DNA from 4 places in the Erwinia magellanica genome. Region 3 is predicted to be linked to each of the others. Evidence: predicted binding sites of a transcription regulator. Region 3 holds the regulator's gene; each other region holds the start of a gene.
What was found. The regulator PhoB, encoded in region 3, activates phosphate uptake and scavenging genes when phosphate is short. The targets are predictions, from matches to a motif close to CTGTCATAAAACTGNCNNAT.
Positions count from the first base shown of each region.

Region 1 (3,322 bases), on a different contig from region 3:
CTGTTCGCAATTGACTGGCTGGCGCATCAACAGGCCTATGCGGTGGGCATCGAAATCGACTTCTGGCTGGCGCAGGATCTTGACGTTGTGGTGAACGGGTCACGGCTACACCTGCCAGCCGTTGAACAGCGTTATGGTACGCAGCTGCTGCCGGTGTGCCTGCAAGTTTCGCCCGGTGTGCTGGCTCAGCGGCTGCGGCAGCGCGGCAGGGAAGGAGAGGAGCAGATAGCGCAGCGCCTTCGCCGTGCCGCAGAAGGCGCACCCGCTTGCTGCATGATGCTGAACAATGACGGCCCGCTGAGCCAGACGCTGAATCAGCTGGTGGCGCTGCTGGCAGAGCAGGCGGAGAGGGAAGCCGGTTCGCCAGCGGAACCACTCTGTCTCAGGTCGTCAGGCTAAAGATCATTATGAGTTTGTGCCGCGCAGATGGCTGAGCGATGAGCACTATGCTGCAAGGGAGACCGAACATCATGCAGTTCACTTTTTTAGGCACCGGTGACGTCCGCCAGGTTCCGGTTTTTGGCTGCGATTGCGCCGCCTGTCTGGGTGCTCAGCAGCACTCCGCGCGAAGGCGCACGCCCTCCAGCGCATTAATCCGCCAGGGTGGCGAAACCACGCTACTGGATGCGGGACAGTGCCATCTGGAGGAGCAATTTGCGCCGGGCGAGCTGGACCGCATTTTTCTGACCCATTTTCATATGGACCACGTGCAGGGGCTGTTTGCGCTGCGCTGGGGGATGGGAGCCAAAATTCCGGTTTACTGTCCGCCCGATGAAGAGGGATGTGACGATCTCTATCGCCATCCCGGCCTGCTCGCCTTTCAACCTTTCCTGCGACCTTTTGATCCGCTTCCCTGCGGCGATCTGCTGTTTACGCCGCTGCCGCTGATTCATTCAAAAATCACCTTCGGCTATCTGATTGAGCATCAGGGTTTCAGGCTGGCATACCTTACCGATACCGTCGGGCTGCCTGTGGAGACGCTGCACTGGCTTCAGCAGCGAAAAATCGATCACCTGGTTCTCGACTGTAGTTATGCCCCCAGCGACCTGCCGCCGCGCAACCACAATGACATTTCGCTGGCGCTGGCTTTACATCAACAGCTTGCCCCCCAGCAAACCTGGCTGACCCATATCGGGCATGAGGTGGATAACTGGCTGGCAGAGAATGCGCTGCCGCCAGGCGTAGCCGCAGCCTGTGACGGCTTGACGCTGCAACTGTGACGTTGTCACTTTTTCCCGCGTCATTTTTTCATCATCCCGCTGTCATTAAATCGTCACTGCGCTCGCCGTTAATAGGGCGCACAAGGCGTAATGCCTGACTCACTACGGGAAAGATTATGGCACAGGCACTGTTGAAACCGGCCCCCGCTCCTGAGGTCTCGCCGCTGCGCACGGCGCAGAAAAAAGTTCTGGCCGTCAGAGGCCTTGGCAAAGCGTACAACGCGCAAAATCCTGTGTTGCAGGAGATTAATTTTGATCTGCATGCCGGTGAGTTGGTGGCCGTTGTCGGACGTTCCGGAGCGGGTAAATCCACGCTTTTGCATCTGCTGAACGGCACTCTTGCCGCCACAGAGGGCGAGATCCTGAATTATCGCGAATCCGGTGAGCAGCAGAACATCGTTGCGCTGAATGCGCGCCAGATGCGCGAATGGCGTAGCGAGTGCGGCATGATTTTCCAGGACTTCTGCCTGGTTCCGCGTCTGGATGTGCTCACTAATGTTCTGCTTGGCCGTCTCAGTCAGACTTCCACCCTGAAATCCTTTTTCAAAATCTTCCCGGATGCCGATCGCGCCAGGGCTATTGGCCTGCTGGAGTGGCTGAACATGCTGCCGCAGGCGTTACAGCGTGCGGAAAACCTCTCCGGGGGACAGATGCAGCGTGTGGCAATCTGCCGTGCGCTGATGCAAAACCCCAAAATTCTGCTGGCCGATGAGCCTGTCGCCTCGCTCGATCCGAAAAACACCCGTCGCATTATGGATGTCCTGCGTCAGGTGAGCGACAACGGCATCAGCGTGATGGTCAACCTTCATTCGGTTGAGCTGGTGAAAGAGTACTGTACCCGCGCCATTGGTATTGCCCAGGGGCGCATCGTGTTTGACGGACATCCGTCGCAGTTAACCGAAGAGCTTCTCCATACGCTGTATGGCGAAGAGATGACGCAATTTAACTAAGATCTTTTGGGACCCGGCAATGAAAAAATTATTATTAACCTCACTTCTGGCCAGCGTAATGGCGTCCGGCTTTGCTCAGGCTGCCACGCCAAAAGAACTGAATTTAGGCATTTTGGGGGGACAGAACGCCACGCAGCAGATCGGTGATAACCAGTGCGTAAAGGATTTCTTCGATAAAGAGCTGGGGACAGAGACCAGACTACGTAACTCTTCCGACTACTCCGGCGTTATTCAGGGGCTGCTGGGCGGCAAAGTGGATATGGTGCTGAGCATGTCTCCCTCTTCCTATGCCTCTGTCTATATTAAAGATCCCAAAGCGGTAGAGGTTGTGGGTATTGCGGTAGACGACACGGATAAATCAAAAGGTTACCACTCAGTGGTTATCGTGAAAGCTGACAGCCCTTATAAGAAACTGTCAGATCTGAAAGGCAAATCTTTCGGGATGGCTGACCCGGACTCCACCTCGGGCTTCCTTATCCCTAATCAGACCTTCAGGAAAGAGTTTGGCGGCAGCGTGGATGATAAGTACAACGGCTTCTTCTCAAGCGTGACCTTCTCCGGCGGCCATGAGCAGGATGTTTTAGGCGTACTGAATGGTCAGTTTGAAGGCGCAGTGACCTGGGCTTCCATGATCGGCGATTACGACACCGGCTTCACCAGCGGGGCATTTACCCGCATGATCCGCATGGATCACCCCGATTTGATGAAGCAAATCCGTATTATCTGGGAATCGCCGCTGATCCCTAACGGCCCGATCCTGGTGAGCAACAAGCTGGATGCCGATTTCAAACCTAAGCTGGTCGCCGCCATCAAAAAGCTGGATACAGAGAACCACAGCTGCTTTATCAAAGCGATGGGCGGCACACAGCATATCGGCCCCGCTACCGTGGCTGATTACCAGAATATCATTGATATGAAGCGTGAACTGACTAAGGGCGCGCGCTAAGTCGCCCTGCGGGAGCGCCTGACTCAGGTCACTGAGCAGGCGCTCTTTTTGTTTCAACTCTTAACCGGTTAATTTATGCATAACACTGATTTTGAGCGCTATTATCAGCAAGTTCGTGGCAGGCAGAAACGCGATACGCTCCTCTGGTCGCTGATCCTTCTGGCTCTTTATCTGGCTTCCGGCAATCTCGCCGAATTCAGCCTGAC
Region 1 is NZ_JBCHVC010000001.1:674,367-677,688, forward strand. Features, by position in the region: gene phnN (ribose 1,5-bisphosphokinase) at 1-399, shown strand, start outside; gene phnP (phosphonate metabolism protein PhnP) at 471-1,220, shown strand; gene phnC (phosphonate ABC transporter ATP-binding protein) at 1,337-2,170, shown strand; gene phnD (phosphonate ABC transporter substrate-binding protein) at 2,190-3,116, shown strand; gene phnE (phosphonate ABC transporter, permease protein PhnE) at 3,192-3,322, shown strand, end outside.
Region 1: the regulator PhoB is predicted to act here: its motif matches at 1,260-1,279, upstream of phnC (phosphonate ABC transporter ATP-binding protein).

Region 2 (3,322 bases), on a different contig from region 3:
GGGCGCGGTCGCGATTGTCGCCGCTATCGCCTATACGGTGGGCAAAAAACCTTATGGCTATCTCGGCCTGGGGGATGCTTCCGTGCTGATCTTCTTTGGCTGGCTGGGGGTCACAGGAAGTTATTATCTTCAGGCGCATAACCTGCCGGTGATGCTGTTTTTGCCCGCTACCGCCTGCGGGCTGATGGCTGTCGCCGTGCTTAACGTGAATAATATGCGCGATATCGACAGCGATCGGCAAAACGGGAAATACACGCTGGCCGTGCGTTTAGGCGCTATTAATGCCAGACGTTACCATTCACTTCTGCTGGCGGGCGCTGTGCTCTGCTGTGCCCTGTTTGCCGTGATGAGTTCGCTCAATTCTGGTGGCTGGCTGTTTCTGCTGGCAACGCCGCTGCTGAACAGTCATCGTCGCTATATCATGCAGCAAACCTCGGCCGTTGCCATGCGTCCGATGCTGGAGAAAACGGTCAAATCGGCCCTGCTGCTTAACCTGCTTTTTTCGTTTGGTCTGCTGCTCAATTAAGTGCGATGTGTTTGACTCATCGCAACTTTTAACAATTGATGATTTTGCCAACAGCGGCGAGAAAGCGATATACTTAAAGTTCCTGTGGCAAACAGACGAAACCCCTTATGAAATATGATACTTCTGAACTCTGCGACATCTACCATGAAGATGTAAATGTCGTTGAACCGCTCTTTTCAAACTTCGGTGGCCGTACCTCGTTTGGCGGGCAAATCATCACGGTAAAATGTTTCGAGGACAACGGGCTGTTATACGATCTGCTGGAGGAGAACGGTCGCGGTCGTGTGCTGCTGGTGGATGGCGGGGGGTCGGTTCGTCGTGCCCTGATCGATGCGGCGCTGGCCAGACTGGCGATGCAGAACGAGTGGGAAGGCATTGTGGTCTACGGTTCCGTGCGTCAGGTTGACGATCTGGAAGAGCTGGATATTGGTATTCAGGCCATTGCCGCTATTCCGGTTGGCGCTGCGGGCGAAGGTATTGGCGAAAGCGACATCCGCGTAAACTTTGGCGGCGTCACCTTTTTCTCCGGCGACCATCTTTATGCCGATAACACCGGCATCATCCTTTCTGAAGATCCGCTGGATATCGAATAAAAAAATGGGTGCCGCTGGCACCCGTTTCTTATCTGAAAGTTAAACTTCTTCCATTTTTCCCAGCAGCGCACGCAGACGCTCCTGCCAGACAAGCTGCTCTTCTTTCAGGTGCTGATTTTCACGCACCAGAGAATCACTGTTTCCCGCAGCCTGTTGAACCTGCTGATTCAGATTGTTGTTCTGCTCTTTCAGCTCTTCAATTTCCATCTGCAACAGCGTGATGGTATCAATAGCCTGCTGTACTTTCGCTTCAAGTTTCTCAAACACTTCAAATGACATTATAAATAACCTCTTCTAATCGCAACCCGTTGATATTGCCAGCCGCAGATCATGAAGGGGTAAACCGGCATTCCACGGATAACAACGATAATCCGATTGTAAATAGAGCAGCCCGCCAAGTCCAGCGGCGAACCCACCCAGGGTGCAGTCTGTAACAATTTTCAGCATAGACCTGGTATCCGCAACATTAGCCGTTTAAAAAGTAAGGCTATAGTTAATAATTTTCGACAAAAGACCCTTTAAACGAAAATGAAATGGTGTTTTAGGAAAGCCAAAAGACGCGAAAACGCTCATTTTTATGACACAGCACACAACTTTTGATTTCGCTATTTCTCGTTTATGCTCGTTAACGATAAATTTACATCAGCCCTACATTAGATTTGGGCGGCTCACGGAATGAGAAAAAAAGCGCAGTACAACATTTAACCTCGCCTTCAGGAAATGTCATCATGAGTCAGACTGCAACAAGCACGCTTAAAGGGCAGTGCATCGCCGAATTCCTTGGTGTCGCCACCATTATCTTCTTTGGTGCCGGCTGTGTCGCCGCCATGAAACTGGCTGGCGCAAGTTTTGGCCAGTGGGAAATCAGTATTATCTGGGGGATTGCCGTTGCAATGGCAATTTATCTCAGCGCCGCCATCTCTGGTGCGCATCTAAACCCAGCCGTAACCCTCGCACTCTGCCTGTTTGCTAACTTCGATGGACGTAAGGTTGTCCCCTATATCCTTGCGCAAATAGCCGGGGCATTCTGTTCTGCCGCGTTAGTTTACGGCCTCTACTACAATTTGTTCCTGGATTATGAACAGTCTCATCAGATGATCCGTGGCACGGTTGAGAGCCTCGATCTGGCGGGAATTTTCTCGACCTATCCTAATCCACATATCGGCGTGGGCCAGGCTTTCATCGTTGAAGCAGTGATCACCGCCGTGATGATGGGCCTGATTATGGCACTGACCGATGACGGTAACGGTCTGCCTCGCGGCCCGATGGCGCCTCTGCTGATTGGCCTGCTGATTGCGGTTATCGGCGGTGCTATGGGCCCGCTGACCGGCTTTGCTCTTAACCCGGCTCGTGATTTCGGACCAAAGCTCTTTGCCTGGCTGGCAGGCTGGGGTAACGTCGCCTTTACCGGTGGTCGTGATATCCCTTATTTCCTCGTGCCGATCTTTGGCCCGATTGTTGGTGCCAGCCTGGGTGCATTTGGTTACCGCATTTTGATAGCCCGTAATCTGCCTGGTGCCACCGCCGTAAAGAAAGATGAGAAGACGATAGCGCGTACTGAGCAGCGCAAAGCGTAAGTGTTAACCCTTTTCACCATCAGGAATGAATTATGAACACAGAAAAAAAATACATTGTCGCGCTCGACCAGGGCACAACCAGCTCTCGTGCGGTAATCCTGGATCATGACTCCAATATTGTGGCGGTCTCCCAGCGCGAATTTCAGCAAATCTATCCTAAGGCTGGCTGGGTTGAGCATGACCCGATGGATATCTGGGCCTCGCAAAGCTCCACGCTGGTAGAAGTGCTGGCACATGCCGATATTCGCTCTGATGAGATTGCCGCTATCGGCATCACCAATCAGCGTGAAACGGCCATTGTCTGGGACAAAGAGACCGGCAAACCGATTTATAACGCTATCGTCTGGCAGGATCCGCGCACCGCTGACTACTGTGCGAAGCTGAAAAGAGAGGGCCTGGAAGAGTATATCCAGCACACCACCGGCCTGGTCATCAACCCCTACTTCTCCGGCACCAAGGTTAAGTGGATCCTGGATCATGTTGAAGGCTCCCGCGAGCGCGCGAAACGCGGTGAACTGCTGTTCGGTACGGTCGACTCCTGGCTGGTATGGAAAATGACGCAGGGACGGGTTCATATCACCGATTACACCAACGCCTCGCGTACCATGATGTTCAATATTCACAAG
Region 2 is NZ_JBCHVC010000007.1:30,615-33,936, forward strand. Features, by position in the region: gene AAH450_RS19515 (1,4-dihydroxy-2-naphthoate polyprenyltransferase) at 1-526, shown strand, start outside; gene rraA (ribonuclease E activity regulator RraA) at 634-1,119, shown strand; gene zapB (cell division protein ZapB) at 1,159-1,398, opposite strand; gene AAH450_RS19530 (MIP/aquaporin family protein) at 1,848-2,696, shown strand; gene glpK (glycerol kinase GlpK) at 2,729-3,322, shown strand, end outside.
Region 2: the regulator PhoB is predicted to act here: its motif matches at 1,684-1,703, upstream of AAH450_RS19530 (MIP/aquaporin family protein).

Region 3 (3,322 bases):
GGCAAACAGGCCGTTGCTGGCAAAAGGTTCAGCAGTGAAATCGATCTTCCACTCCCCCTTGAGGGAGTTGAGATTTTTAAACCGCAGCGTCAGGATCTTCATGCCTGCTCCTCGTCATCAATCTCAGTCAGCGTCTGTTTAAACAGCGTGGTGGCACGAGCCAGCCGCTCCGGCTCTTCATGCTCCTCAAGGGCCAGCCGACGACTGAACACCTCCTGCACGCTAAGCTCGCTGAGCGTCTCATTATTCTGCCGGTTGATGACCTGATCGCGCTGCTCCCGGCTGCGTCGCAGTAACACCACTTCCACAGGTAGCTTCTCCGTCAGTTCCTGAATACGACGCTGGAGATCGTTCAGCCAGGCATGGGTAGAAATTTCGATATCAAGCCACACGGTTTTGCCATCTTCACGCGGGAGGATAGCCGCAAGCTGCTGCTCAATCTCTTCCAGCGAACCTTTAATCATCTGCATGGGCTGAAATAGCGGGATCGGCAGCGTTTCAACCTTACTGAGCCTGCCGTCAGCAAAATCGACCAGGAAGACGCTTTTCTCCTTGCCCAGCTCATCAAAGCTGAGCGGAATAGGGGAGCCGCTGTAGCGGATATGGTCGCTATTGGCGATGCGCTGCGCACGATGGATATGCCCCAGCGCAATATAGTCTGCTGGCGGAAAAGCCTGAGCCGGAAAAGCATCAAGCGTGCCGATGTAAATGTCCCTCACCGCGTCACTTTTGGTGACGCCGACGGTCGTTAAATGGCCGGTGGCGATGATGGGGAGCGGCAGATTATGGCGTTCACGCACTTCCAGCGCCGCCTGCCAGCAGCGCTGGTAGTGCTGGGTTATCGCTTCCAGCAGCGTCAGCTGTTTCTCCCGGCCTGACTGGCCCGCCTTGCTGAGGGTAATATCGCGAGGGCGCAGGAAAGGGATAGCACAGAGCAGCGCGCCAGGTTTACCTTCGCGCGTGTTCAGCATCAGCACCTGTTGCGCAGGATCGTCGCTGGCTGCGGCAATGACCCTGGTATTCAGACAGGCAAGCAGCTCGCGAGATTCGTTCAGCGTGGCCACAGAGTCATGATTTCCACCCAGTACCACCAGCTCACAGCGGGTTTGCTGTAGCTTCACAACAAAACGGTTGTAGAGTTCACGCGCATAGCTGGGCGGCGCTCCCGTATCGAAGATATCACCCGCCACGATAATGGCATCTACCTGCTTTTCCACCGCCTGTTCCAGCAGCCAGTCAATAAAAGCCTGATGTTCCGCAGCACGGCTTTTGGTGTAAAAGAACTGGCCCAGGTGCCAGTCTGACGTGTGGAGTATTCGCATGGGGTCCCTCTGAGGCGTAAAGCAGTGCCGACGATTATAAACAGCCAGAGGCAAAACCCCAGACACATTGACCACTACCTTCATAAAAGTGTTATAAATCGGTGGGCTGGGGTCAGTTTTGTTCATAAAACTGTCATAAAACTGACGCATAATGGCGCCGCATATCCAGTGGCATTCCGTCACAGTAGCAGGAGCAATAATGGCTAAGCGCATTCTGGTAGTCGAAGATGAAGCCCCAATCCGTGAGATGTTGTGTTTCGTGCTGGAGCAAAATGACTATCAACCCATAGAAGCGGAAGATTATGACAGTGCGGTCAGTATGCTCATCGAACCCTGGCCTGATTTGATCCTGCTGGACTGGATGCTACCGGGGGGATCGGGCATTCAGTTTATCAAGCACCTGAAGCGTGAAGCGATGACCAGGGATATCCCGGTGATGATGCTCACGGCGCGCGGCGAAGAAGAAGATCGCGTTCGCGGTCTGGAAGTGGGTGCTGACGACTATATTACCAAGCCATTTTCGCCGAAAGAGCTGGTGGCGCGAATTAAAGCAGTGATGCGCCGCATCTCGCCAATGGCGGTGGAGGAGGTTATTGAGATGCAGGGATTGAGCCTGGATCCCTCTTCACACCGCGTGATGTCCGAGACTCAGCCGCTGGAAATGGGGCCAACGGAGTATAAGCTGCTGCACTTCTTTATGACGCACCCGGAGCGGGTCTACAGCCGTGAGCAGTTGCTTAATCATGTGTGGGGCACTAACGTGTACGTCGAAGATCGTACCGTTGACGTTCATATTCGCCGCCTACGCAAGGCGCTGGAACTGACCGGGCACGATCGCATGGTGCAGACGGTTCGCGGAACAGGTTACCGTTTCTCTGCACGTTACTGATCGTTCGCACTGGAGCCTCTACCGTGTTGGAACGCCTCTCCTGGAAGAGACTGCTGCTGGAGCTGGTACTGGCCTGCCTGCCCGCCCTGATTTTGGGGCTGCTGGTCGGCTACCTGCCCTGGCTGCTGCTGATCGCCGTGTTGGCCGTACTGGGCTGGCACTTCGCTAATTTACTCCGTTTATCCCACTGGCTCTGGATCGATCGCAGCATGACGCCACCGGCCGGTCGCGGCAGTTGGGAGCCTCTCTTTTATGGCCTTTACCAGATGCAGGCGAGAAATCGTCGGCGTCGGCGCGAGCTTGGCCACCTGATTAAGCGTTTTCGTAGCGGAGCGGAGTCCCTGCCCGATGCCGTGGTACTTACCACAGAAGAGGGAACCATCTTCTGGTGCAACGGCCTGGCGCAGCAGATGCTGGGGCTGCGCTGGCCGGAGGATAACGGTCAGAACATCCTTAACCTGCTTCGTTACCCCGAATTCACCCGCTACCTCCGCCAGCGGGATTTTTCCCGGCCATTGACCCTGGTGCATAACAGCCATCGCCAACTTGAATTCCGCGTAATGCCCTATTCAGAAGGACAGTGGTTGCTGGTGGCGCGTGACGTGACGCAGATGCATCAATTGGAAGGCGCCCGCCGTAACTTTTTCGCTAACGTCAGCCATGAACTGCGTACGCCGTTAACGGTGCTACAGGGTTATCTGGAGATGATGAATGATTCCGGAATGGAAGGGCCGCTGCGGGATAAAGCGCTGCATACAATGCAGGAGCAGACCCGCCGTATGGATGGTCTGGTGAAACAGCTGCTGACGCTGTCACGCATTGAAGCCGCGCCAGCGCTCGATCTCCAGGAAAAAGTCGAGGTGCCGTTAATGCTGAAGCTGTTACAGCGTGAAGCGGAAACTTTGAGTCAGGGGCGGCACGAAATCCATTTCCACAGCGACCAGCATCTGCGGGTATTCGGCAACGAAGAGCAGTTGCGAAGCGCCATCTCCAACCTCGTTTATAACTCGGTTAACCATACGCCGCCCGGTACGCGCATTGATATCAGCTGGCAGGAAACCGCGCAGGGGGCGCTGTTTAAGGTGAAGGATAATGGTCCCGGCATTTCACC
Region 3 is NZ_JBCHVC010000002.1:145,719-149,040, forward strand. Features, by position in the region: gene AAH450_RS07730 (AAA family ATPase) at 1-102, opposite strand, end outside; gene sbcD (exonuclease subunit SbcD) at 99-1,322, opposite strand; gene phoB (phosphate response regulator transcription factor PhoB) at 1,522-2,211, shown strand; gene phoR (phosphate regulon sensor histidine kinase PhoR) at 2,235-3,322, shown strand, end outside.

Region 4 (3,322 bases), on a different contig from region 3:
TTCACCAATGAAATATAAGCCGGGCACATCGCGCGCCTCCATAGTCCTGGAGGAGAGCATGGTGGTATCTACGCCGCCCAGCGTCACTTCCGCCGTACGGTAGCCTTCGGTGCCGTTAGGCTGTACCCGCCACTGGTGCAGCGAGTCAACCAGTTCGCCCTGCTGACGCCGGTTGAGCTGCTTCAGCGTACATTCCGGCACGCTCCCCAGTAGCTGAAGGCATTCCACCAGACGGCGCGGCAATATTTTTGCCAGCGTATTTTTCAGGCTCTGATTCGGGTGGGCTTCACGCTCTTCATCAATAAAGCCGCCGAGTTCGCGCTCCGGGGAAAGGTTAATAGTCACGAACTCGCCGGGCTGCCAGTAGCTGGATAATTGCAGAACTGCCGGCCCTGATAACCCGCGATGGGTAAACAGCAGCGCTTCTTTAAACAGGGTGCCATCTTCAGCACCGATTGTTGCAGGCACGGCAACGCCAGAGAGGGTTTGCAGCTGCTCCAGCAGCGGCTTGTGCAGCGTGAAAGGCACCAGCCCGGCGCGGGTAGGAAACACCTTAAGGCCAAACTGCTCTGCAATTTTATAACCAAAAGGCGAGGCGCCCAGAGCGGGCATAGAGAGTCCGCCGGTGGCCACCACCAGTTTTTCCGCCTGCACCGTGCTGCCGTTCAGCTCCAGCGTATACCCCGCCTCGTCGCGCGCCACGCTCAGCACTTCGCTGCGCAACCGCAGGGTGACGTTGCCCACTTCGCACTCTTTCAGCAGCAGGTCAACAATCTGCTGGGCAGAGTCATCACAAAAGAGCTGGCCCAGCGTCTTTTCATGCCAGGCGATGCCGTGGCGGTTCACCAGGTCAATAAAGTCCCACTGGGTATAACGCGCCAGCGCCGACTTACAGAAATGGGGATTGTGCGAAAGATAAGCCGCCGGTTCGGTATAGAGGTTGGTAAAATTACAGCGGCCGCCGCCGGACATCACAATTTTACGGCCCGCTTTTTTGCCGTTATCCAGCAGCAGCACTCGCTTGCCCCGCTGCCCCGCCTGCGCCGCGCAGAACAGGCCAGCCGCGCCAGCGCCAATGATGATAACGTCAAACTTTTCCACAACTCGCTCCGGGCTTTAAAAACGCTGATTGTAATGACAAGGGCCGGGTGATGCCAGAGTAACAAAAATGTCATTGCTGAAACATTTTGCAACTGGATGATATTTAAGTGAAAGCAGAGGCCTTTTTCATCAGGCTGACACATTATTGTCAAAAAAAGTCTATATTTTCCTTTCCCCAGCCGCGTATTCTCGCTGATAATGCGCCGCGTTCATGTCCCCCAAAATGGCTTAACGCTTATGTTACATCTGTTCGCTGGTCTCGATTTTCATACTGGCTTGTTACTGGTGCTCGCGCTGCTCTTTGTGCTGTTCTACGAGGCCATTAACGGCTTCCATGATACGGCCAACGCAGTCGCTACTGTGATCTATACCCGGGCAATGCGATCGCAAGTGGCGGTGGTGATGGCTGGGGTGTTCAACTTCTTTGGCGTCCTGCTGGGCGGACTGAGCGTGGCCTATGCCATTGTTCACCTGCTGCCCACCGATCTGCTGCTTAACGTAGGTTCAGCTCATGGCCTTGCCATGGTCTTCTCTATGCTGCTTGCGGCGATTATCTGGAACCTCGGCACCTGGTACTTTGGTCTGCCGGCCTCCAGCTCTCATACCCTTATCGGGGCCATCATCGGTATTGGCCTGACTAACGCACTGATTACCGGCACCTCGGTAGTAGATGCATTAAACATCCCCAAAATGATCGGCATCTTTATGTCGCTGGTGATTTCACCCATTGTTGGCCTGGTGCTGGCTGGCGGCATGGTATTTATCCTGCGCCGTTACTGGAGTGGGAGCAAAAAGCGCCGTCGTATTCATATGACGCCTGCGGAACGTGAAAAGATCGACGGCAAGAAGAAGCCGCCGTTCTGGACCCGGATTGCCCTGATTGTCTCCGCCATCGGCGTGAGCTACTCGCACGGTGCCAATGATGGTCAGAAAGGCATTGGCCTGATTATGCTGGTATTGATTGGCGTGGCGCCAGCGGGATTCGTGGTCAACATGAACTCCACCGGCTACGACATCACCCGCACCCGTGACGCGGTAAACCATCTGGAGCAGTACTATCAGCAGCACGCTGATTCACTGACCCATATCGTGCAGATGGCGCCGCCTGTGGTGCCAACGCCGGAAGAGGTACCAAGCGGCCCGAAAGAGTTCCACTGTGATGCCGCCCGCGCTCTGCCAGCTATTCAGCAAGCCCAGGGCCTGCTGAACAACCTGCAAAGCTACGACAAGCTGACGGTGGACCAGCGGGCGCAGCTTCGTCGCCTGTTGATGTGCATCTCTGACACGTCAGAAAAAGCGTCGAAACTGCCGGGCGTCACCAGTGACGATCAGCGTTTCCTCAGCAAGCTGAAAGGCGACCTGCTGGGCACGATTGAATATGCTCCGGTCTGGATTATCGTAGCCGTAGCTCTGGCGCTGTCGCTGGGCACCATGGTGGGCTGGCGTCGTGTGGCGACCACTATCGGTGAGAAGATCGGTAAGAAAGGCATGACCTATGCTCAGGGGATGTCCGCGCAGTTAACGGCGGCGGTCTCTATCGGCGTGGCGAGTTATACCGGAATGCCGGTTTCAACCACTCACGTCCTCTCCTCTTCCGTTGCCGGCACCATGCTGGTTGATGGCGGCGGCGTACAGAGCAAAACCATCAAAAATATCCTGCTTGCCTGGATATTCACGCTGCCTGTTTCCATCCTGCTGTCAGGTTCGCTTTACTGGATTGCGTTGAAATTTATCGCTTAAGTGCCCTCCTGGCACAGCAAAAGGGCGGGGATATCCCCGCCCTTTTTTGTTTCTTTCGTTTGCTGGCTCAGTGCCAGATCAGCAGCCCAACCAGGCTAATTACCACCAGCCCACATAACGCGCTGGTCAGGATAAACTGCCCCCGTACCCGCTCGCAGCGACGAATAAACTCATCATCGTGATGGTCGCGATAGCGCTGTGACCAGATGTACCGCACCAGCCGGACCTGTTTACCAGGCTGACCGTGTGAGGTAAAGAAGCCCGCGCCATCCACATATTGATAGAGTAAAGGATCGCACCCACGAAGCACCACTAACAACGCACGCAAAGAGGAAAAGTAGCGCGCCATATTCACCACACATACCACACAAAGAGCCCAGAAAAGCGCGATGGTGCTGATCATGATCCCCTCCCGACAGCCATCAAAGAGCTTATGCAACGGGGTACGCCGGACAAGCCCTGCGATGAGTAGCCAATCACC
Region 4 is NZ_JBCHVC010000004.1:178,935-182,256, forward strand. Features, by position in the region: gene AAH450_RS15300 (BaiN/RdsA family NAD(P)/FAD-dependent oxidoreductase) at 1-1,101, opposite strand, end outside; gene pitA (inorganic phosphate transporter PitA) at 1,339-2,841, shown strand; gene uspB (universal stress protein UspB) at 2,909-3,244, opposite strand.
Region 4: the regulator PhoB is predicted to act here: its motif matches at 1,225-1,244, upstream of pitA (inorganic phosphate transporter PitA).